Regions from separate parts of the Thomasclavelia spiroformis DSM 1552 genome, predicted to be linked through region 2. Evidence: a T-box and tRNA genes for the amino acid it is inferred to sense, from the RefSeq annotation. Region 2 holds a T-box; the other regions hold tRNA genes.
What was found. The T-box of region 2 lies ahead of NQ543_RS07495 (valine--tRNA ligase). A T-box ahead of a tRNA ligase gene usually reads a tRNA of that ligase, here a tRNA-Val.
Positions count from the first base shown of each region.

Region 1 (5,858 bases), 180 kb from region 2:
GTCTAATATTTTCTTGCATACTATCACCTAAACATAGTTTGCATAATTTAAATAATAATATTCCAAAAACAACAGATACATAATAATATATTCGATAAAATATTGCAAGCAATTTATTTGATACTATCATTCTATCATGATTTATAGCTTATTTCATCTTATAATAGTATCAGATTAATCTCAAATTTTATTAATATTCCATACCTTCTAATACATTTTTAACTTCTAAAACACCAGGTACTTCTTCCATTAAAATTTGTTCAACACCATCTTTTAATGTTTCATCAAGCATTGCACAACCTGCACAAGCTCCTAACATTTTTACATAAACGATTCCATCTTTAAAATCAACTAATTCAATATCGCCACCATCACGATTTAAATATGGACGAAGTTTATTTATAACTTTTTCTATTTCTTCGATTGTACTCATATTTTCCATTTATAACATCTCCTTATCTTTGTGTATATTTTAACACTTTAAACTAATTATTAGAACTTATAAAAGTGAATATACAATATTTTATTTATAATCTATAAAAATTGCAATAATATTAACAAATTTTATTTTCTTGATTTTTTTTGATTTTTAAAATATGAAAATTCATAATAAAAATTATTAAAATGAAATATTTTTATTCAGATTATGTTATAATATTAAAGCAAGGAGTGATTATAAATGGTCCCAAAAGTAAACCGTGGAGATATCGTTGATGTAAAAATTACGGGTATACAGCCTTATGGTGCTTTTGCAAGCTTACCAGATAATTCAACTGGATTGATTCATATTTCAGAGATATCTGATAAATTCGTCAAAAGCATTGATAGCTTTGTAAAAGTTGGTGAATTCATTAAAGTTAAAGTGATTGATTTTGATGAAGAAACCAACCACGCTAAATTAAGTTTAAAGGCCATTGATAATCGATATCGCAGGCGAAATAAACGTGTCTACTATAAAAATCCTAGACGCTCAATCGTTGAAACGCCTAATGGTTTTACACCACTAGCTAAAGCCATGGAAAAATGGCTTAAACAAGGAATTACGGAGGAAAATTAAAATGATTACATTAGATTTATCAAAAGCAAAATTAAATGAAAACTTAGAATCATACAAAGATACTGTTAAAGAAATTCATGATATGATTCATAATAAAACAGGAGCTGGTAATGATTTTTTAGGTTGGGTTGAATTACCAGAAAATTATGATAAAGCTGAAGTAGAGTTAATTAAAAAAACTGCTGCTAATTTAAAAGAAAAAACTGATGTATTACTAGTTTGTGGAATTGGTGGTTCTTATTTAGGAGCACGTGCTGCAATTGAAGCAATCAACGGTTTATATCCTAAAAATAAAGTAGAGATAATTTATGTAGGAAATACTTTTTCATCTAACTATATTAAACAAGTTGCTGAATATATTGAAGGTAAAGATTTTGCAATTAACGTCATTTCTAAATCTGGTACTACTACTGAAACATCAATTGCATTTAGAATTTTTAAAGAAATGTGTGAAGCTAAATATGGTAAAGAAGGTGCAAGAGAAAGAATCGTTGCAACAACCGATAAAGCGCGTGGAGCTTTAAAAACTTTAGCAACTGAAGAAGGTTATACGACTTTTGTAATTCCTGATGATGTAGGTGGTCGTTATTCAGTATTAACTCCAGTTGGACTATTCCCTATTGCAATGGCTGGTATTGATATTGATGAAATGTTAAAAGGTGCTAATGATGCAATGAATAAATATAGTAACCCTGATTTAGATCAAAATGATGCATATAAATATGGTGTTGCACGTCAAATTTTACACAAAGCAGGATATAGTGCTGAAATGTTTGTAACTTATGAATTACAATTAGCTATGGTTGCTGAATGGTGGAAACAATTATACGGTGAATCAGAAGGTAAAGAAGGAAAAGGTATTTTACCTACTAGTGCTACTTTTTCAACTGATTTACACTCATTAGGTCAATTTATTCAAGAAGGTTCTAAAGTATTATATGAAACAATTTTACAAATTAATGAACCAATGGGTGATATGATTATTCCAAATGATAAAGATGATTTAGATGGTTTAAACTATCTAGCTGGAAAATCTGTTGATTTTGTAAATAAAAAAGCTTGCCAAGGAACTATTGATGCCCATGTAAATACAGGTAATGTTCCAAATATTTTAATTACTTTAGATAAAATGGATGCATATAGTTTTGGTTACATGGTTTACTTCTTTGAAAAATCATGTGCAATGTCTGTATACTTATTAGGGGTTAATCCATTCAATCAACCTGGGGTTGAAGTTTATAAGAAAAACATGTTTAAATTATTAGGTAAACCTGGATATTAATAGGAAACGATCAATCTTGATCGTTTCTTTTTTATTTTTATCATTTTTTTGTTGACTTATTAAAAAGTAGATGATAATATAAATAGGCACCAAACGATGGAGGTTTAGCTCAGTTGGGAGAGCATCTGCCTTACAAGCAGAGGGTCAGCGGTTCGAGTCCGTTAACCTCCACCATTAAAATAAAAAATACGCCGGCTTAGCTCAATTGGTAGAGCAACTGACTTGTAATCAGTAGGTTGAGGGTTCAAGTCCTTTAGCCGGCACCATGATGGAGGAGTAGCGAAGTGGCTAAACGCGGCTGACTGTAACTCAGTTCCTTTCGGTTCGGTGGTTCGAATCCGCCCTCCTCCACCATCTTCTTGGGGTATAGCCAAGCGGTAAGGCAACAGACTTTGACTCTGTCATCTCCCTGGTTCGAATCCAGGTACCCCAGCCAATATGACCCGCTAGCTCAGCCGGTAGAGCATCTGACTTTTAATCAGAGGGTCAGGCGTTCGAATCGCCTGCGGGTCACCATTTCTTAAAAAATATCTTGCATATATTAATTATTTATGTTAATATAATAGAGCGATGCGGGTGTAGTTCAATGGTAGAACTTCAGCCTTCCAAGCTGACTACGTGGGTTCGATTCCCATCACCCGCTCCAATAAAAAAGCAACTCATGAACTTAAAAATGTTCATGAGTTTTTATTTTATATAAAATATCCTTTTCTATTCTAAATCTATCCAGTATCTTTGAATAATTTTATCAGCATTGACAACTTCATTTTCTAAAATACCACCATTACTAATAATAGATTTAGCTGATCCAATATTATTTTTATCACACACTAATAATACTCTTTTAATTTTGAGTTTATTACATTCTTTTAAAGCTAAATTAATCATTTTAGTAGCATACCCTTTTCTTCTTTCACTAGGTCTAACTCCATCACCGATATGACCACCATATTTTAATAAATATTCATTCAAATCATGACGAATATTAACAACACCAACCATGATATTTCTTTGATCATCAAAGCAAAAAAATGTAGAGTCAGCTACTAAATTATCATTTGCTTCTTTAATTTCTAAATTATTTAAGTAATAATCAAAGTCATGATAATCATTTTTAAAAATAGCATACGGAGAAGTATTAGCTTTAGGATGTTGTTCATTATAAGCTATCCATTCCTTCAACATATCAATTATTTGATTTTTATATTCATAAGAACCTTTAACTAATTTTAATGACATAAACTTTACCTCCTTGAATTGATATTATCAAAATAAATTCATAATTTATTAACTAAATAATATTCTTAAAATTTCCATAACATTTTCTCTGTTTTTTTCAGATGACATTATAGTTATAAGTAAATTATTATCTTTATTTAAAATAATATATTGTCCGTTAGAACCATTTCTAAATACATAACCTTCTTTTGAAATAAAAGTATAATAACCAGCACCAAGCATAGGTAACGCTACTTTTGTTTTATATACTGATGATATTTCAAATTGCAATGAACACATCATATTAATCCAATTTTTAGATATTACCTGAATGCCATTATACACTCCGTCATTTAATAATAATCTTCCTATCTTATGAAAATCTGAATGTTTTAAAAATAATCCGGTACAACCAGGACAATATTTACCGTAATCATCCCATTGGTATTTTTTTATATCTAATTTTTTAAATATGTTTTCATTAATAAAATCAGATAACTTTATTTTAAATTTTTCTTGAAAAAATACAGATAATATAAATGGTTCAACATTATTATAAACAAATTTTGTTCCTACTTGATAAGGAATATCAACATTTAATACATAATTTAAGATATTATTTATATCTAAATTCTTTTCTTTAATTTCTTTAGCAGTCATTATCATTTCTTTATAACCTGTTGTATGTGTTAATAAAGTTTTAATATCCCATTTTTTTATTTTTTCATTTTTAATATCGACTAATTTTTTTAATATTGAATAAACTTTAGTATCTAATGTTAACATCTTTTTATCAATTGCAATACCAATTGCCATTGCAACTAATAATTTAGAACAACTTCTTAATTCATGTAACTTTTCTTCAGTATAAAAAAATTTATCTATCTTTCCATCATGTTCCACAAATATACTATCAATATTTAAACAGTCTATTTTTTTAGAAAGTATAGTTATATTATTTTTTATAGCATCAATTTCTACCATAACACCCTCCTATAATAGTTAAATCATACTATACTTTATAAAAATTTACTATATACAATAAAAATATCCTTTATAGGATATTTTTATTAAAATCTTTTAATCTCATATGCAAAATAGGATAAGGATTCCCTTGTACATCTAATTCATCTCTTTTATAAACTTTAAATCCCATATATTCATAAAATCCTTTAGCTTGAGGATTTTGCTCATTTACACCAGTTCATACACTTGATAATTTTCAATTCCATATAAAAGTAATTTCTTCCCTAATCCTTTTTCTCTAAAATCAGGTGCAATAAACAACATTTCAAGTTTATTATCTTCTATTCCCATAAATGCAATTGAATCTCCATTATCATCAGTTTCAATAATCAAATGTTTTATACTATTTAATGCTTGAAACACGTACGGTTCAATATTTTCTATTTCATCTTTGGATAAAAACAAATGTGTTTCTTTTACAGAATTTTTCCATACAATTAATAACTGATTAATTAACATCTTATCACTTTTTTCAATTTTAACTTCTTTCATATAAATATATTTTTAAATTTATATCTTCATTATATTAATTGCATAATTAGTATCACAAATAATCAATAATTTAAAACTTATCATTTATTAGTTTCCCATTGTATTTTTCATATATTGAAGATCACCATACCAATATGATGCACTTGCTCCCCATCAATTAAAAAATCTGCTCCAGTAATAAATCTTCCTCGACTACTCATTAAAAACTCACACAAATCTCATACCTCATCTGGAGTTCCTGCTCTTTTTGCTGGAGCTAAAGCTAACATCTTTTTATAATTTTCTCCACGAAGTCCATTTAATTAATCATTTGCAAGTGATGTAATAATAATTCCCGATGAAATTGAGTTTACTCTAGCATTTCTTTTCCCCCACTTTATTGCCTCACCAGCAACTCTTAAAACATTACATCTTTTAGCAAGCTGATATGCATGTAATGTATCTATTTTCTTTTAATATTTCTAGATTTAATAATTCATCAGTCGGTGTTAAAGCTAACAATTCATTTTCTTCTTGACTTAATGCTTTAAGAAGATGTCCTGATTGTGAAGAAATAACAATACAACTTCCATCTTCACTAATTACTTTTCCAAATTCTTCTAACAATACTGCTGTTCCATATAAATCAACTTCTAATATTTTTTTAATTGATGTTTGACTAGGCGATACGCCTGCTGCATTAATTACATTTTTAATATTTCCATATTTCAATGCTTCCTTTATCACCTTTAAAATAGATTCTCGACTAACTAAATCAACTTGTATACTACTAGTTTCAAAACC
Region 1 covers NZ_CP102275.1:1,759,389-1,765,246, forward strand. Annotated here, with positions in the region: gene NQ543_RS08480 (hypothetical protein) at 1-130, opposite strand, end outside; gene NQ543_RS08485 (NifU family protein) at 191-442, opposite strand; gene NQ543_RS08490 (CvfD/Ygs/GSP13 family RNA-binding post-transcriptional regulator) at 680-1,057, shown strand; gene NQ543_RS08495 (glucose-6-phosphate isomerase) at 1,059-2,339, shown strand; tRNA gene NQ543_RS08500 (tRNA-Val) at 2,438-2,513, shown strand; tRNA gene NQ543_RS08505 (tRNA-Thr) at 2,530-2,605, shown strand; tRNA gene NQ543_RS08510 (tRNA-Tyr) at 2,610-2,693, shown strand; tRNA gene NQ543_RS08515 (tRNA-Gln) at 2,700-2,775, shown strand; tRNA gene NQ543_RS08520 (tRNA-Lys) at 2,780-2,855, shown strand; tRNA gene NQ543_RS08525 (tRNA-Gly) at 2,912-2,985, shown strand; gene NQ543_RS08530 (GNAT family N-acetyltransferase) at 3,051-3,578, opposite strand; gene NQ543_RS08535 (serine hydrolase domain-containing protein) at 3,627-4,541, opposite strand; gene NQ543_RS08540 (GNAT family protein) at 4,752-5,075, opposite strand; gene NQ543_RS08545 (SDR family NAD(P)-dependent oxidoreductase) at 5,490-5,858, opposite strand, start outside.
Region 1: it encodes a tRNA-Val, which carries the amino acid that the T-box ahead of NQ543_RS07495 (valine--tRNA ligase) is inferred to sense. The anticodon was not compared.

Region 2 (5,858 bases):
AATTGCTTCATAATTTTGTTGTTCAATATCATCTTTTAGTTCATTAGAAAATTTAACTTGTTTAATTACACATGTAATACCTTGTTCACTAATACCATTACCCATAGTCTTTGCCTCCTGTTCATTTAAAAATACTCCAGCTATAACTACAAAGTTATTATCTTTTTGATATTTGTAATTTGGTTGTTTTAAATTTGTTAACTGATTAATCATCTCATTGGCATTTTCTTCTTGCTTATATATTCCTACTTGAACTATGTAAGCATCAATTTCACTTTCAAGTGATGAAAAAACTTTTAAATAAAATCCACCAAATAATATCGACAACCCAACTGCACTAACTATTGCTAATCTAATTATCTTCATATTCTACCTCCAATAAAAGAATATGCTCATAATTATAAAATATGAAAGGCTAATAGCCTTTCATATTAGCGATTTCGTGTAATAGAATAATGAGTTTTAATTAATCTTGCAGTATTTAATCCCGCAACAACAGCAGCTATAGTAATAATAAATGGTAAAGCAAATCCACCATTAGTTTCTTTTTGTATACTGATTGGTAATTCTTTCATACTATCTCCATTCAATTGAAATAATTCTTGGAATTGAAATTCTTCCTGCTGAAGATCTTACCATTTTATAAACCGCCGCCCCAATTACAACACAAAAAACTACTGTTCCTATTCCACCGCCAGAAATCTCCATTTGACTACTTAATTGCAATTCATTCATTCTCGTCTTTCATCCTCCTTTTATTTCAAGGCCACACATCCACTAAACCTCTTATTATCTTTTACAATTAAAATAATTTTTTTACTACAAAAATATAAAAAAACCATTAACAAATGTTAATGGCTTAATAAATTACATCGTATCTAATTTTTCTTTAACTGCGTCATATTTTGATTGATAATCAGCTAATTTCTTTCTTTCTAATTCAACTTTTTCTTTTGGTGCTTTAGAAACAAATTTTTCATTAGCTAACATATTTTGACAACGTTTAATTTCTCCTTCAAGTTTACTTAATTGAGCTTGTAACTTTTCTTTTTCAGCATCTTTATCAATATAATCACCTAATTCTATTAATAAAGAATTACCACCTTTAATTGTAATATTTGCTACTTCACCAGTTGCTTTTAAATTGTAACCTGAACAAATTGCATTACATAATTTTTTAATATATGGTAAACATTGGTCCATTAAACTTTCTAACTGACTATCTTTTGTATCAATAATATATGCAACTTCAATTGCATTTTTAATTGTATATTGACTTCTAATTTCACGAATTCCTTTAACAATATCAATTAAATATGTAAATTGATCATTAATTTGTTCATCATTAAAATCTTCATTTACTTCTGGCCATGAAGCAATACAAATAGATTCTTCAAGATGTGGAATTGCTTGGAAAATTTCCTCAGTTACAAATGGCATAAATGGATGTAACATCTTTACAATAGCATTTAAAACATATACTAAAGTATTCAAACTTGCTTGTTTTTCAACTTCATTTTCACTATTTAAATGAACTTTAGTTAATTCAATATACCAAGAACAAAAATCATCCCAGATAAATTTATATAACTCTGTTCCAACATTAACAAATTCAAATTTATCCATATTAATATCTACTTCTCTAATCACTTCATTTAAGCGATTTAAAATCCACTTATCACATAAATTTAAATTGTCAAATGTTAAATCTTCATACTTCATCGATTCATCAATATTCATTAAAACAAATCTAGCGCTGTTCCAAATTTTATTAATAAAATTCCATGAAGATTCTAGCTTTTCAGGAATATAGCGTAAATCCATTCCTGGTGCCGAATTTGTTGTTAAAAAGAATCTAAGCGTATCAGCTCCATATTCATCAATAACATCCATTGGATCAACACCATTACCTAAAGACTTAGACATTTTACGTCCTTGTTCATCACGAATCAAACCATGAATCAATACATTTTCAAATGGTCTTTGATCAGTAAAGTGTAATGATTGGAAAATCATTCTACTTACCCAGAAAAAGATAATATCATAACCAGTTACTAAAGTATTAGTTGGGAAATAGCGTTTAAATAACTCACTATCTTCATTTGGCCAACCTAAAGTTGAAAATGGCCAAAGTGCACTAGAGAACCAAGTATCTAAAACATCTTCATCTTGTTTCCAATTTTCAATATCTTTAGGAGGTTGTTTACCTACATAAACTTCTCCAGTTTCTTTATGATACCAAGCAGGTACTTGATGACCCCACCATAATTGACGAGAAATACACCAATCTTCAATATTTTCCATCCATTGATTGAATGTTTTTTCAAAACGTTCTGGAACAAAATTTACTTTAGAATCTTTTAATTGATTATCTAGAGCCATCTTAGCTAGAGGTTTCATTTTTACAAACCATTGTTTAGATAAATATGGTTCAACAATAGCATTACTTCTTTCAGAATGTCCAACTTGATGCATATGTTTTTCAATATGATCAACGATTCCATTAGCTTCAAAATCAGCAACTAACGCTTTACGACATTCAAAACGATCCATTCCTTGATATTTATTTGCTAATTCATTCATTGTTCCATCATCATTCATACAAATTGGCATATCTAAATTATATTTTTTAGCTAAAGCAAAGTCATTAGGATCATGAGCTGGCGTACATTTCATAACTGCTGTTCCAAATGACATATCAATATAACTATCAGCCATAATTGGTAAAGGTTCTCCATTAGCTGGATTAATTGCCTTTTTACCTACTAAATGCGTATATCTTGTATCATCAGGGTGAACAAAAATTGCTTGATCGGCAAACATTGTTTCAGGACGGGTTGTTGCAATGACTAATTCTTCATCACTATCAACAATTTTATATTTGAAATAATACATTGCCCCTTCAATTTCTTTATGAATAACTTCAATATTACTTAATGCCGTACGTTGCATGGGATCCCAGTTAATGATTCTTTTACCTTGGTAAATCAATCCCTCATTATATAATTTAACAAATACTTCTTTAACCGCTTCACTTAATCCTTCATCTAAAGTAAAACGTTCTTTAGAATAATCAAGTGATAAACCTAATTTTTCCCATTGACTACGAATAATTGAGGCATATTCTTCTTTCCAAGACCATGCTTTTTTTAAAAATCCTTCTCTTCCTAAATCATAACGAGAAACACCTTCTTCTTGCATTCTAGCCTCTACTTTTGCTTGAGTGGCAATTCCAGCATGATCCATTCCTGGAAGCCATAAAGCATCATATCCTTGCATTCTTTTATAGCGAATGATCATATCCTGTAATGTAGTATCCCAAGCATGACCTAAATGTAATTTACCAGTTACATTAGGTGGGGGAATAACGATAGAATATGGTTTTTTGCTTGTATCACCTGCTTCAAAATATTTTTTTTCAATCCACTTACGATATTTTCCTTCTTCTACTTTATGATGATTATACTTTGGTTCTAATTGCTTTTTCATCATTTTTACCTCCATATTTTTAATAAATAAAAAAGCATCGTCATAAGGACGAATGCTCGTGGTACCACCTTACTTTGCATAATATTTATGCCTCAAAAACTTTAACGCAGTTATACGTGTTTACCTACTTAGTTTCAATAAACATGCTCCTAGGCTACCTTCAATTTCTTATTTTATCCTATTTCCACCAACAAGGACTCTCTATCAAACATCAAAACCTACTCTTCCTAATCGTTGCTAAAGACATTTTAACAAAAACCATTCCACTAGTCAATTGAAAGCTTTTTATTTAACGAAGAAATAGAATCTAAATAATATAATAAACGTGACATAACAATAATATTATTAATTTCATCATGTCCCAATTTAATAATCGGTACAACATGCAACAAACATCTAAGCAATAACTTCTCTTCTTTTAAAAGTTTTAACTTACAAAAATAACTATCCAAAATTACATCAAAATCAAAAATAAGTTCTGGTATCTTTTGATACATATTATAAATATCATAAATACATAAATTAATTTTAATATGATCAAACGAAATCAGCTTACCTTCTTTCATCATAATATGAGCATAACTAAAATTATTGTAAGTCAAACATAATCTAATTGTATCTAAATTACATACATAATCTCGATAACAATCTAATATCTCCAAGGCATTTTTCAAACAACATTCAATTTTATGATAATTTAAAACAAACATCCATCCTGTTGGACTTTTATAAATCATTGTTTCAAAATTATTCATTAACTCATTATAATAAGCTTTTCGTTCATGAATAATTCTTTCAAGATCTTCAATTTGCTGTTTAAAAAAACTTTTAGAAGCACTATAATTGAAAAAAGTTTTTGAATGCAAATAAGCCAAACATTCATAATAAAATTTTAATTTCAACTCTTTTACAATCATATTATCTTCTTTTATCCATCTACTTAAATAAAACATCTTATCTTCATAGATTGTAATTGCCTGATGATTTACATTTTTTATTACTTTTAAAAAACATTCCAAATGTAAACTTTCAATATGATCAAAAATAACTGTCAAATTACTGTTTTCAATAAACTTCAAACAAAAAAATCCTTCATTACACTTTACCTTATATACCCTTTGAGAAACCTTAATTAATCCAATAACCTTTAAACAATAGGCTTCTTCAATTATTTTACTTACATACATAAGGAATAATTAAAACATTGCCAGCAACTAGTGGTTTATCTTGATTATAATCTCTAATAATACTTTCATCAATTTCATAACGACTAGCTACATCTTCATAATTATCATTTTCTTTAACAATATACAAATAATAAGTACCAATACTATCACTAGAATCTTTAAAAATAGGTCGTGATTTGCTTGGATAAACTTTTTCTTGTAATTGTTCTTCAATTTCTTCAGTTACTGCTTTTTCTTTACTCTCTACATCCTTACTTACAACATCTTTTTTAACCGTATCATAATCACTAATTGGTTCTATTGGTCTACTTTCAGCAACTTTATTTTCTTTTTCTAATGGTTCTTTTACAATTTCATTATTTTCTAAAGCTTGTTCATCAATCATCGATTCTTTACGAATTAAATCTTCAATTTCATCAACTGTTTCTTTTTCAAACAATGAATCATCTTTAACATAACGATCTTCTCCATCAACTACCCCATGAATTCCAACTTCAATTTTTATTTGAATATTACCATCTTTAATATGATAATCAAAATCTTCTACTTTAATATTAAAATCACGCTGATCAACAATCTTATCAAAAGTCGCTAAAACATCCATATCAACATCATCATGGAATTTTTTACCATCGTTATATTCCCCCTTTACAATTAAACTTCCAATCGCCCTTACACCAACACTTTCAATCTTATAATTAATTGATTCATCAACCGATAAAGACAATAACTCTGTTAATTCATGATTCAAATCAATCCATTTTTCAAAATATATTCTTTGCATATATACCTCCCATACAAATATATGCAAAAAAATATTAGATATGAAAAAAGACAGTCAAACTGTCTAATTAAAATCAATATCACATAATTCATATATAGCATTCCATGCCTCTTCAATTCCAATTTTTTTCAAACTAGAAAAACGAATAAACTTATCCTCTTTATGGAATCCTAAAGTATTTTTTATTAACTGTTCATTTTTCTTTAAATCATTTCGTTTCAATTTATCTTCTTTAGTTGCCACAACAATTACCGGTACATTATGATGTTTAACAAACTCATACATCATCACATCATCTTTAGTTGGTTTATGACGATAATCAACTAATAAAATAAATCCTTTTAAACTAGAACGTAATTTAATATACTCATCCATTGTTTTTCCAAACTGTTTAGTTA
Region 2 covers NZ_CP102275.1:1,576,152-1,582,009, forward strand. Annotated here, with positions in the region: gene NQ543_RS07480 (SPOR domain-containing protein) at 1-366, opposite strand, end outside; gene NQ543_RS07485 (hypothetical protein) at 432-575, opposite strand; gene NQ543_RS07490 (hypothetical protein) at 577-735, opposite strand; gene NQ543_RS07495 (valine--tRNA ligase) at 868-3,489, opposite strand; T-box leader at 3,531-3,733, opposite strand; gene NQ543_RS07500 (hypothetical protein) at 3,756-4,568, opposite strand; gene NQ543_RS07505 (LysM peptidoglycan-binding domain-containing protein) at 4,663-5,460, opposite strand; gene yihA (ribosome biogenesis GTP-binding protein YihA/YsxC) at 5,524-5,858, opposite strand, start outside.

Region 3 (5,858 bases), 550 kb from region 2:
AATACAGCTTCTGTTTTTTCTTCGTTTAAAATATTAAACTCATAAAACTTAACTTCTTTTCCGGTGATTTCCTTGATATGTTCTAATACTTCTGGTTTAGAGTTAGAAAAATCATCGATTACTGTTACTTCGTATCCAGCATCTAATAATTCTACACAGATATGGCTACCAATATAGCCAGCTCCTCCGCAAACAAGTACATTCATTATTTTTTCCTCCTGATTTCATGCTTTTATGATAACATTTTTATACATCAAATAAAAGAAATAACTGGATATTTAATAAATATCCAGCTACTAATTTAATTATTGATTATTTTTTTAGCAATATTATCAGGAGCAAATTCATAATCTAAAAATTCCATTTCAAAAACACCTTGCCCTTGGGTAATAGATCTTAAATCAACAGCATAATTCATAACTTCACTCATTGGTGCTTCGGCAATTATCTTTACTAAGCCGTCATTTAAAATATCGCTACCAATAACCCGAGCACGTTTAGTATTAAAATTGCTCATAATATCTCCTGTATATTCTTCATCAACGATTACCTTCATTTTCATATATGGTTCAAGCAATGCGGGATTTGCCTTTGGGATAGCTTCTTTAAAACACATTGAAGTAGCAGTTTTAAATGCCATCTCTGATGAATCAACATTATGATATGAACCATCAATTAATGTAGCTTTAATTCCTAAAACAGGATATTTAGCTAAAACACCAGTTTTAACGCTTTCTGCTAATCCTTTTTCAACGGCAGGAAAGTATGTTTTTGGAATAGCACCACCAAATATTTTTTCTTCAAAAATATAAGGTTTAGTGTAATCGTGTGATGGTTCGAAAGTAATTTCTACTTCACCAAATTGACCATGACCACCTGATTGCTTTTTATAACGAGTTCTTTGGGTGACACTTTTTCTAATTGTTTCACGATATGGTATTTTGATATCTTCATATGTGGCATCAACTTTAAATTTATTTTTTAATTTTGATAATAAAACATCTAAATGAATATCACCAATACCATATATACATTGTTGCTTTGTTTCGTAGTTAGGTTTAAATTGTAATGTTGGATCTTCTTCTAATAATTTATTAATAGCATTAGTGATCTTTTCTTCGTTGCTTTTACCAACTGGAACAATTGATTTGCCATAATATGGTGTAGAAAAATTAATTTCAGGAACAATTATCTGGTATCCAGCCATGCATAAAGTATCATTGGTTTTAGAAAAATTAAATTTTGTAACAGCACCAATATCTCCAGCATGTAAGCAATCTACTTCAATTAATTTTTTTCCTATTGGTTGATATAGTTTGGTAATCTTTTCAACTTCTTTACGCTTTACATTATATATCGATGTACCGCTGTATATAGTTCCTGTGATAACTTTAAATAAAGAAGTACGTCCAATAAATGGATCGGCAATTGTTTTAAAGATAAAAATACTACCAGGTAATTTTTCATCATAACCAATAATTTCTTCTTCGTTTTTATCGACATTTTCAACGATTAGTGAATTGCTCATATCGCCTGCGGCACTAAAAAAGGCAACCATAGAATTTAAAATTATTTGAATACCGATTTGATCTGTACCACATAAAACAGGAATTAAAGTTTTTTCAATAACACCTTTACGCAAAGCTAAAGAAATTTCTTCTTTAGTAAAGGGTTCTTCATTAATATATTTTTCTAATAATTCATCACTTGTATTGGCAACGGCTTCATCAATCATTTCTTTAATTGGAGTAACTTGATCCATCAATTCTTCAGGAATATCCATAGGCTTAGTTTGGGTACCTTCAAAAATACGTCCTTCCATTTTCGCAACATTAATATATCCAATCATTTTATTATTATCCATAATTGGTACTTGAATAGGGGCAATAGCCTTACCATAAGTATCTTTTAATTGTTGTAATTTAGTTGCATAATCACTATTAGGATTGTCTAAACCATTAATATAAATTATTTTAGCTTTATCTTTAGCTTTATACATAGCTTGTTTAGTTCCAGCGTTAATGCCAGATGATGAAGGAACAATTATTAAAGCAGATTCACATACACTTAAAGCAGATTCACATTCACCAGTAAAATCAAAAGTACCAGGAACGTCAATTAAATTAATTTTACAGTTATTCCATTCAACTGGAATAACAGAAAGATTAACAGAAGATTTACGAGAAATTTCTTCACTGCTATAATCACTAAGTGTATTTCCGCTATTAACATTGCCGATATGATCAATTAGGCCGCTACGATACGCCATCGCTTCGACAATGCTTGTTTTACCGCAACCGGAATGTCCTAACACGGCAACATTTCCAATTTCATTTGCATGATAAGTTCTCATTAAAATAACCACCTTTCTGTAATTGAACTTTATAATATAATTTTATCATATCTTTAAACAAAAGAGCATTAATATAGTAATAAAAAGATAACGCTTACATGAAAAAATTATTTGTAAGTAAATAATATTAATTAGTGTTTTTTAGATGATAATCAGTTTTATTGATAAAATTATATTTTATAAAATTAAATGTATTATTGGGGTAAAAGTTGAAGTTTTTTAGAAAAAATAAAAAATTTAAACTTTTTGTTGAAAAAATTTAATAGTTATGATAATATAGTTCTTGCTTGAGCCAATGAATATTTTGTGATTGAAAAATCCAAAAATAAATTTGGTGAAAAAAGTAGTTGACTTGTTGATATAGATATGATATATTAATTAAGCAAGATTTATGGAGGTTTAGCTCAGTTGGGAGAGCATCTGCCTTACAAGCAGAGGGTCAGCGGTTCGAGTCCGTTAACCTCCACCATTAAAATAAAAAATACGCCGGCTTAGCTCAATTGGTAGAGCAACTGACTTGTAATCAGTAGGTTGAGGGTTCAAGTCCTTTAGCCGGCACCATGATGGAGGAGTAGCGAAGTGGCTAAACGCGGCTGACTGTAACTCAGTTCCTTTCGGTTCGGTGGTTCGAATCCGCCCTCCTCCACCATCTTCTTGGGGTATAGCCAAGCGGTAAGGCAACAGACTTTGACTCTGTCATCTCCCTGGTTCGAATCCAGGTACCCCAGCCAATATGACCCGCTAGCTCAGCCGGTAGAGCATCTGACTTTTAATCAGAGGGTCAGGCGTTCGAATCGCCTGCGGGTCACCATTTCTTATAAATTGCCCAGGTGGCGAAACTGGTAGACGCACAGGACTTAAAATCCTGCGGACCTTAAAATCCGTGCCGGTTCGATTCCGGCCCTGGGCACCATTCTTGCGGGTGTAGTTCAATGGTAGAACTTCAGCCTTCCAAGCTGACTACGTGGGTTCGATTCCCATCACCCGCTCCATATTTTAAGTGCAATATGATGACATATGTTTATGTCATCTTTTTTTATAATAATAGATTTAAGTGCTTTCTATAAAGTTAAAATATATATATTATGATTTGGGTTAGAAAAATATGATTCCCTGATTTTCTTACCATAACCATTTATATCAAGAGGACGGTTTTAAATTTGTAACATTCATAAAATTTTTCTTTACTACTAACAGATATTAAATTAGTGCATTAACTTTCTCTTTTTAAAGTATCTTTTCAAATTAATGTTGTTTTTTTAGAACATTAAATAAAAGAGGTTCTATATTATAGGAGTATAAGTGATAAAAGTGTAAAATCAGTTAATTTATTATTGTTGTTTATATAAAATTCATATCTTTGTATAATATTAATATAAAAGAGGTGTAAATAATGGCAAAAAGATTTGAATTTGATGATACTACAGAAGTGGAAGATATTATTTATGAAGATGATTTAAATGAAGATGGAAGTGAAGATAAATCTAAAAAAGACAATAAACAAAAGCGAGCAAAGAAAAAGAAAGTAACAAAAACTAAAAGAAAGAATAAAACTAAAGTTAAAACAAAAGTAAAAAAAGAAAAGAAAGGTCGTTCAGTATTTTCGACATTAATCATATTTTTGTTGATTTTAATTGTTATAGCAGGAATTTGTGTTGGTGGCTATTTTGCTTATGAATATTATCAAGATCAACAAGCACAAATTAATGAATTACAAGAGCAGATAGATGAAAGCAATAAAAATGAAGATAATGATAAAGAATCTCAAAAATCTTCTGAGGCAGATGATAAAAATAAAGCTACTGATAAAAAAACTGATGAGAGTGATCAAACTAATGAATCTAATGATAAACCAATTGAAGATAATGGAATAGAAGATTCTAATGATATTCCTTTAGATGAAGGGGATGTTAATACTGGAAACGAGTCGAATCAATAAGTGCTGATTATATCAGTGCTTTTTTGTTTTGGGATTAAAAGGATGATATTTGTGTATATAGATGAGTAAAATTATTGAAAAAAATTTTTAAAATTTTTAAAAAAATGCTTGCATTAATTTAATATAAATGTTATTATACATGAGCAGTAGTCGTTAAGGGCTCTGCTAAAAAGGAGATGCGGGTGTAGTTCAATGGTAGAACTTCAGCCTTCCAAGCTGACTACGTGGGTTCGATTCCCATCACCCGCTCCATTTGCTTGAATAGCTCAGTTGGTAGAGCAATCGGCTGTTAACCGATCGGTCGTAGGTTCGAGTCCTACTTCAAGCGCCATGGCCTGTTGGAGAAACGGTTAACTCACATGCCTTTCACGCATGCATTCACGGGTTCGAATCCCGTACAGGTCACCATTAGAAAATTAATCCAAGAGTTATCTTGGATTTTTTATTTATATATTATTTTGTTAGTATTATATGACAAAGCCCCATGTATTGGTTGATTAAATTACCGGAAATATATTTTAATATTTTAATTTGATTATCTGGAAATTTATTGTTATAAGAATTTAGATGAAAAATGCGATATGCATTTTCAGTGTATTTTAAAAGCCACATAGTTGATTGTTTAAAATTACCATGAAATTCTGGTTTTTCAAGTAATGGAAAGAAACTGGTAGTGTTCAGTTCTTGATAAAGTTTATCAAGAAAAGTTGCGTTATTTTTACAATCAGATGAATAGTTATGCAATTGATTTTTAACTGTTTCATTGGGGGCAATAGTAAGAATTAAATCGTAGTTAGCAGCAAGATATAATAGATTGTAAATTAAATTTTTTATCATTGTAATGTCCATTTTATCACCTAGTATAGTCTATGCTTAAATTATAAAAAGATGATATATTAAATATGAAAGGTGGTATGTAAGATGTCATATCAAATTATTAAAACTTTGGTATATGTTATTTCAGTAATGCTTTCGATGTGGGGCCTTAGTTGTTTTAATTTTGATAATGTGATTAGAAAAACTAAACTTCGAGAGTTTTATTTATTTTTTTTGATTGCATCATTGGTATTAGGTTATTTATTAGGTTCTTTTATTTTAGAGTTTACGTCAATTCATTTTTAACATATAAATAAGTTTTTTTCATATATTTTAGATGAGGTAAATATATGAAAGAGATAAGTGTGAAGTTTGGAATTGTTTTTTTAATAGTAATTATTTTTTTATCAATGGGTCAGTCTCAAGGTAATAAAGAAGATGACGAAGTTATTAAAGAAGTAAAAAAAGAAGAAAATGTTAAAGTTGCAGTTACTGTTAATGATGATGTTAATTATGTAGATTTAGATGAATATCTTTTGGGAGTAGTTGCAGGTGAAATGCCTGCTAATTTTGAAAAAGAGGCATTAAAGGCTCAAGTTGTAGCTAGTCGAACATACGTTTATAATCGTAATTTAAGTGTGGATAATACTACAAATACCCAAGTTTATTTAGATGATAGTGAAATGAAGAAAAAATGGGGCGATAATTATAATGAATATTATGAAAAAATCAAAAGTGCTGTTGCAGAAA
Region 3 covers NZ_CP102275.1:2,128,348-2,134,205, reverse strand. Annotated here, with positions in the region: gene galE (UDP-glucose 4-epimerase GalE) at 1-206, opposite strand, end outside; gene NQ543_RS10140 (elongation factor G) at 302-2,353, opposite strand; tRNA gene NQ543_RS10135 (tRNA-Val) at 2,747-2,822, shown strand; tRNA gene NQ543_RS10130 (tRNA-Thr) at 2,839-2,914, shown strand; tRNA gene NQ543_RS10125 (tRNA-Tyr) at 2,919-3,002, shown strand; tRNA gene NQ543_RS10120 (tRNA-Gln) at 3,009-3,084, shown strand; tRNA gene NQ543_RS10115 (tRNA-Lys) at 3,089-3,164, shown strand; tRNA gene NQ543_RS10110 (tRNA-Leu) at 3,178-3,266, shown strand; tRNA gene NQ543_RS10105 (tRNA-Gly) at 3,272-3,345, shown strand; gene NQ543_RS10100 (DUF2371 domain-containing protein) at 3,747-4,292, shown strand; tRNA gene NQ543_RS10095 (tRNA-Gly) at 4,471-4,544, shown strand; tRNA gene NQ543_RS10090 (tRNA-Asn) at 4,548-4,623, shown strand; tRNA gene NQ543_RS10085 (tRNA-Glu) at 4,625-4,700, shown strand; gene NQ543_RS10080 (hypothetical protein) at 4,746-5,141, opposite strand; gene NQ543_RS10075 (DUF1146 domain-containing protein) at 5,214-5,414, shown strand; gene spoIID (stage II sporulation protein D) at 5,459-5,858, shown strand, end outside.
Region 3: it encodes a tRNA-Val, which carries the amino acid that the T-box ahead of NQ543_RS07495 (valine--tRNA ligase) is inferred to sense. The anticodon was not compared.

Region 4 (5,858 bases), 610 kb from region 2:
CTGTGAACGGGTCAATAAATTCTTCCATACTCATTTGATCACTCAACTTATTTTCCGCTAACTGATTTTGAATATATTCTCTCTCTGTCTTCTCGTTCTTTCCTACTGTATCTACAAAATAGCCTCTTGCCCAAAATTTTCGATTTCCATATTTATATTTCATACTTGCATGACGATCAAATATCATAAGCGTTGACTTGCTTTTCAGGTATCCCATAAACTCCGCCACAGAATACTTTGGTGGTATTTCTAATAGAAGATGAATATGATCAGGACATAACTCTCCTTCTATCAGCTCTACTCCCGGTTTTCTTTCAATTAAGGTCTTTATAATTAATCTTATATCATGTCTTAATTTATTGTATATTACCATCCTTCTAAATTTTGGTACTATTACAATATGATATTTACATCTATATGATGCATGTGATAAACTTTTTGTGTCTTTCATAGACTAACCTCCTCGTTATTTTATTTGCAGCTGCCAGGCTACAATTATTATATCACGAGGAGGTTTTTTACCCAGACGCTAAAGCTTTATTGTTACCACGCGCATAGCACGTGGTTTTTGTTTCACAATAAAAACTAAGTGTGATATTACAATCACACTTCAATCACTCATCTTTATAAATCAACTTATTAAAAAAATAATTTAAATCAACATTTACCTTATTATTCTTATCAACTACCTCTATAATCCTTGGTACAATAGTAACATTGCCAAAAGAATCAGACACTTTATAAATCAATTCATATCTACCCACATTATTTACATCAACTGAACCTAAAACCAATATTTGCTCAGTTAAATCTTTACCTTGACTATCATAAGCCTTAACATTTTTTAACGGATCAAAACTATTCCCCAATGATACTAAATTACTTTCTTTATCATCTATAACAATCATTGGTTTAATATTCTGCTTATCAATATTAACATAATTAACTTTAGATCTTGTTAATCCTCCATTTTCATCAGTAATTTCCGCATACCATCCTACAATTCCATGTGGCGCATATTGCCATGTATATTGTATTTTATCATTGCTTTTTACATCACTTATACTTCCAATAATATCATTACTATATACATTAACATCTAAATCAATTGTTTCGATTTGTTTTTGAATCGGTTTAATTCCCAAATCTGCATAATTTATTATAAATTCTTCTTCGCCAATAATACTGTCTTCATCTTCAATATCTTTTTCATCTTTAGCATTATAATCATCTAATGATGGTGAGTATGTCCTAACAAAAATCTTTCCATTTTTATTATCAAAATGCATTAATCGAATATATCCCATTCCTCCTTGTGCCAATTTTTGATAATCAAACAACATTTGATACACTTTACGATCATTGATTCCATCATTATTATCATCAAATTCACTTACAATAGTTTTAGCGCTATGATAATGTCCTGATAGAACCATACAAACATTAGAGTTTTTTACAATTACTTCATCATAAATTTGCTGTGACTTATCACCTAATCCACCACTTGCTAACAAATATTCATGAAGATTTAAAATAGCCTTTCTTTCTGGATATTTAGCTAATACATCATTTAACCATTCAATTTCATCATTATCAATACCCCACCCCATATAAAGCATAATGAAATCTATCCCACCTACAGTTATTAAATCATAGTGTCCTTTATTATTCTTATAACTTTCTCCATACCATGGATTTTGAACATAACGTGATTTTCCAAAATATTTATAAAAATTAGTATAGTCATTACTTAAATGCCCTACATCATGATTACCAGCTAAAATGCCATATGGAAAATTAGCATCATCCAATATCTTATAAGCATTATTTGCATTTATCCATTGAATTTCTTGATCTTTATCATCAATAATATCTCCATCATGAAATAAATATTGAATATTCATACGTTCACGATTAGCAACCAACCACTTATGAATATTTAATTGGTGCTTATAATTATCATTAATATTTTTATTATAATATTGCGTATCACTTTCAATAGCAAAAGTAAAATCATAATTAGAGCGTGTCGTATCATCAATATTTAAAGTATTTGTTTGATTATTATAATCATATTGATTAGGTGTATACCCTTCTCCATTTTGAATCATTATTTTAAGCACATTATCCAATAAATGCTCTTTTAAACTTATCTCACCAACAATTTCCATCATCCCATCTTTAAATGTCATTGATGTATTTAATTTGTCCCAGTTATTACTTTTATAGTTATATACATACATATATGTTTTTTGATTATTTGAATTACCTTTCCATTCAATTTTAACCATTGCATCATCATTGATGTTATCATTTATTTTTAAATCAAATTGGCAAAAAGGAAAACCATTTTTAGAATCATTTTTTAAAGACTTATCATTTGAACCCGCTATTTGACTAATACCACTATCCTCAACAATATTACTATCACCTTTTATATAACGTTCTCCACGCTTAAAAAAAACATTCATTAAATCATTAGTTGGGTCTGTAGCCGTTAAATAAAAAGTAGGATCTCCTTTAATCGTTGTTCCATTTATTGGTTTTATATCCTCATTAATTGATGCTTGTTCTGTAAAAGTAACAAATTTAATTATCTTGGTTTGAACATTACCCACAGCATCATCAGCTGATAATGATAAAACATGTTCACCTGGTTCCATTTGTAACGAACGAAAACTATATGGTAATTCAATCGCTTTTCCATCCAGTGTAGCAACTAACTGACATTCATTACTAATTGTATCATAAGCTCTAGCTTCAATTATACCATTATGATATATTTGCCCATCGATCATATTAGTTTCAATTACTGGAGCAGTATTATCACTTATTATTTCAACACTATTATTACCACTAATAATAAGATGTTTACCATCAGTTAATAATGTTGTATCTAAGTCATAACGTAAAGCATTAAAATTATGATTTTCTAATTTAAATGTTACATAAAGTATTTCAATTCTATTTTTTTCATCTCCCATTTCAATTTTACTTTTTGACGTAATATCGTTTAATGTATTCACTGACCACTTATCTTCGCTTTGCTTATCTATTTCACTACTATATATTCCTTGATACTTTGCAACTTTTAAAGTTGTTCCATCAGGTAAAATCATATGAATATTCTTTAATAAAAAATCATCATTATTTTCAATATTATGTTCTAAAGCATTAGCTTTATTTCCCGCATGAAAAGCTATTGTTAATGTCTTTTTTTCACTATCAAAATATTTGGCATTAATATCATATGTATAAGTATGCCATTTACTATATGTTCCTTCATTAAAAATACCAATTATTTCATTATCAATTGCAACTGTATTTTTAAAGAAAACATCAGTTTGAGTTGTTTCAAAAACAAGCTTTGCATTTCCATTAATTGATTTAACACTATTATTACTAACGTCTTTTCCATCAATTATTAAATTATTTCCAGCAGCAATAACTTGATAACTTTTATTAATAACCTGTCCATTCGTTAAATTAAATTGATTTTCACTTTTAATATTTATTTTATCTTTATCATCCTTTTTTGATGTAGTAAGTTTATCTTCAATAACTGCAGTATTTTTATCATTACTTTCTTCATTTTCTAAAATATTATTTGGATAAATTGAACCAATGTTTAATATTGATACTGTCGCTAAACTACTAATACTTCCTTTAATAATTTTTTGTGCCTTTTTATTAACCATTGATTCACCCTCCTATCTACATAATTTAATTTTCATAAAAATTAATAATTAAGTAAAAACTAAATTAGAATTTTTTATTATATACATGATAATATTAATTATATTTCAATCTTTAGTATGGGATATTTTATTTATAACTATGCAATAGTTCTTTTGTTAATATTAATTAAAAAAATAATTGAACAATGAAATTACTTTATAAAAAATAAAAAAAACGATAAGATAAAATACTCATCGTTTAAATACAAATAAAAAAATGGTGCGGGTGACAGGAATCGAACCTGCACGCCGAAGGCGCTAGATCCTAAGTCTAGTGCGTCTGCCAGTTCCGCCACACCCGCATATAAAATGGTGCCGGCTAAAGGACTTGAACCCTCAACCTACTGATTACAAGTCAGTTGCTCTACCAATTGAGCTAAGCCGGCTTATTTATTTAATGGTGGAGGTTAACGGACTCGAACCGCTGACCCTCTGCTTGTAAGGCAGATGCTCTCCCAACTGAGCTAAACCTCCAAATGGTGACCTGTACGGGATTCGAACCCGTGAATGCATGCGTGAAAGGCATGTGAGTTAACCGTTTCTCCAACAGGCCATGGCGCTTGAAGTAGGACTCGAACCTACGACCGATCGGTTAACAGCCGATTGCTCTACCAACTGAGCTATTCAAGCAACTTGGTGCCCTAATATAATATCATTATCGTTACATATATGCAATACTTTTTTTAAATTTTTTTTATTTTTTTTCATTATATTATTTTTATCTCCATTATTTGATTAAATACTTACTTAAAATAAAAACAAGTTTGTTAAAATGTATTACCAAATACACCTTTCAAACTTGTTTTCATTGATATCTTACTTCTTATATTTATATCTCTTCACTGATTTCATTATCTTCTATATTATCATTTTTCTTTTTTTTATTTTTATAAAAATATAAACCACCAGCAATTAATATTACTACAACAATTCCGCCAATAACTATACCGGTATTACTAGCAGTAGCTGTGGATTCTTTGGAAACAACAGTTATTTCATTAGTAGCATTTTGTAAGTCCATTAAGCCAATATCAACCATGTTACCTTCAATCGTTCCTACTGTACTACTTTTAATTTTTCCAGGCATTGTAATCTTAATACCTATTTCTAGTCCCATTTCTTCTAACTTATCGATTGAATAACCAAGTTGATCTTCAAAATCTTCAGTATCTACACTTTCACCAAGGTCATCACCTTCTATTTTTAAAGTGTATGTATTATTTTCGACAGTTAAACAATCTAAAATATCTTTAGTTATACTTTCTGGAGCAACAGCATTAAATCCAACATATTCTTCCCCATCAATTTTTTCACTAACATCTTTTAATTCCCAACCTTTTAAACCATCTTCAGTTTCCATTTGTGACTTAATATCTTCTTGAGTCATTCCATATGTATCCATCATTTCTTTAGAATACAAGATTTTCATACTGGCATCTACATTATCTTTATCAATTATATTAATTTGATAATGAATTTTCATACACCCTGTCAGTGCTAAAGAAATTGCAAACACTGTCAATAATTTCATAATTTTTTTCATATTCTTCCCTCCAATATATGGTGTATTTTAAAATGATTATTTCCTAATTATTTTATTTACCTCCTTAATTATCATATTTTTATATTATAGCTTTCTCTTAAATAATCATCACAACACCATTTCCTATACCAAAATTATAACAATATCTCACATAATAAGCAAAAATTATTATTATTTTTTTAAATAATACTTTACATCTAAATAAAAATATGCTATTTTTATATGGCATCAATGATGTATATGACCCGCTAGCTCAGCCGGTAGAGCATCTGACTTTTAATCAGAGGGTCAGGCGTTCGAATCGCCTGCGGGTCACCATTTAGATAATCAAGATGAACGAAAGTTCATCTTTTTTAATAGACGGAGGTTAACAATGATAAAAATATTATTTGTATGTTTAGGAAATATTTGTCGTTCACCGATGGCAGAGTTTATATTTAAAGACTTAGTAAAAAAACATCGCCTAGAAAACAATTTTTATATTCAATCTGCTGCAACAAGCAAAGAAGAATATGGCAATCCTGTTCACCCTGGAACAAAAAACAAACTTGCTCAATATAATATTTCAACAGAAAATA
Region 4 covers NZ_CP102275.1:2,190,645-2,196,502, forward strand. Annotated here, with positions in the region: gene tnpA (IS200/IS605 family transposase) at 1-451, opposite strand, end outside; gene NQ543_RS10395 (immunoglobulin-like domain-containing protein) at 615-3,698, opposite strand; tRNA gene NQ543_RS10400 (tRNA-Leu) at 3,956-4,039, opposite strand; tRNA gene NQ543_RS10405 (tRNA-Thr) at 4,048-4,123, opposite strand; tRNA gene NQ543_RS10410 (tRNA-Val) at 4,136-4,211, opposite strand; tRNA gene NQ543_RS10415 (tRNA-Glu) at 4,215-4,290, opposite strand; tRNA gene NQ543_RS10420 (tRNA-Asn) at 4,292-4,367, opposite strand; gene NQ543_RS10425 (LPXTG cell wall anchor domain-containing protein) at 4,567-5,280, opposite strand; tRNA gene NQ543_RS10430 (tRNA-Lys) at 5,523-5,598, shown strand; gene NQ543_RS10435 (low molecular weight protein-tyrosine-phosphatase) at 5,654-5,858, shown strand, end outside.
Region 4: it encodes a tRNA-Val, which carries the amino acid that the T-box ahead of NQ543_RS07495 (valine--tRNA ligase) is inferred to sense. The anticodon was not compared.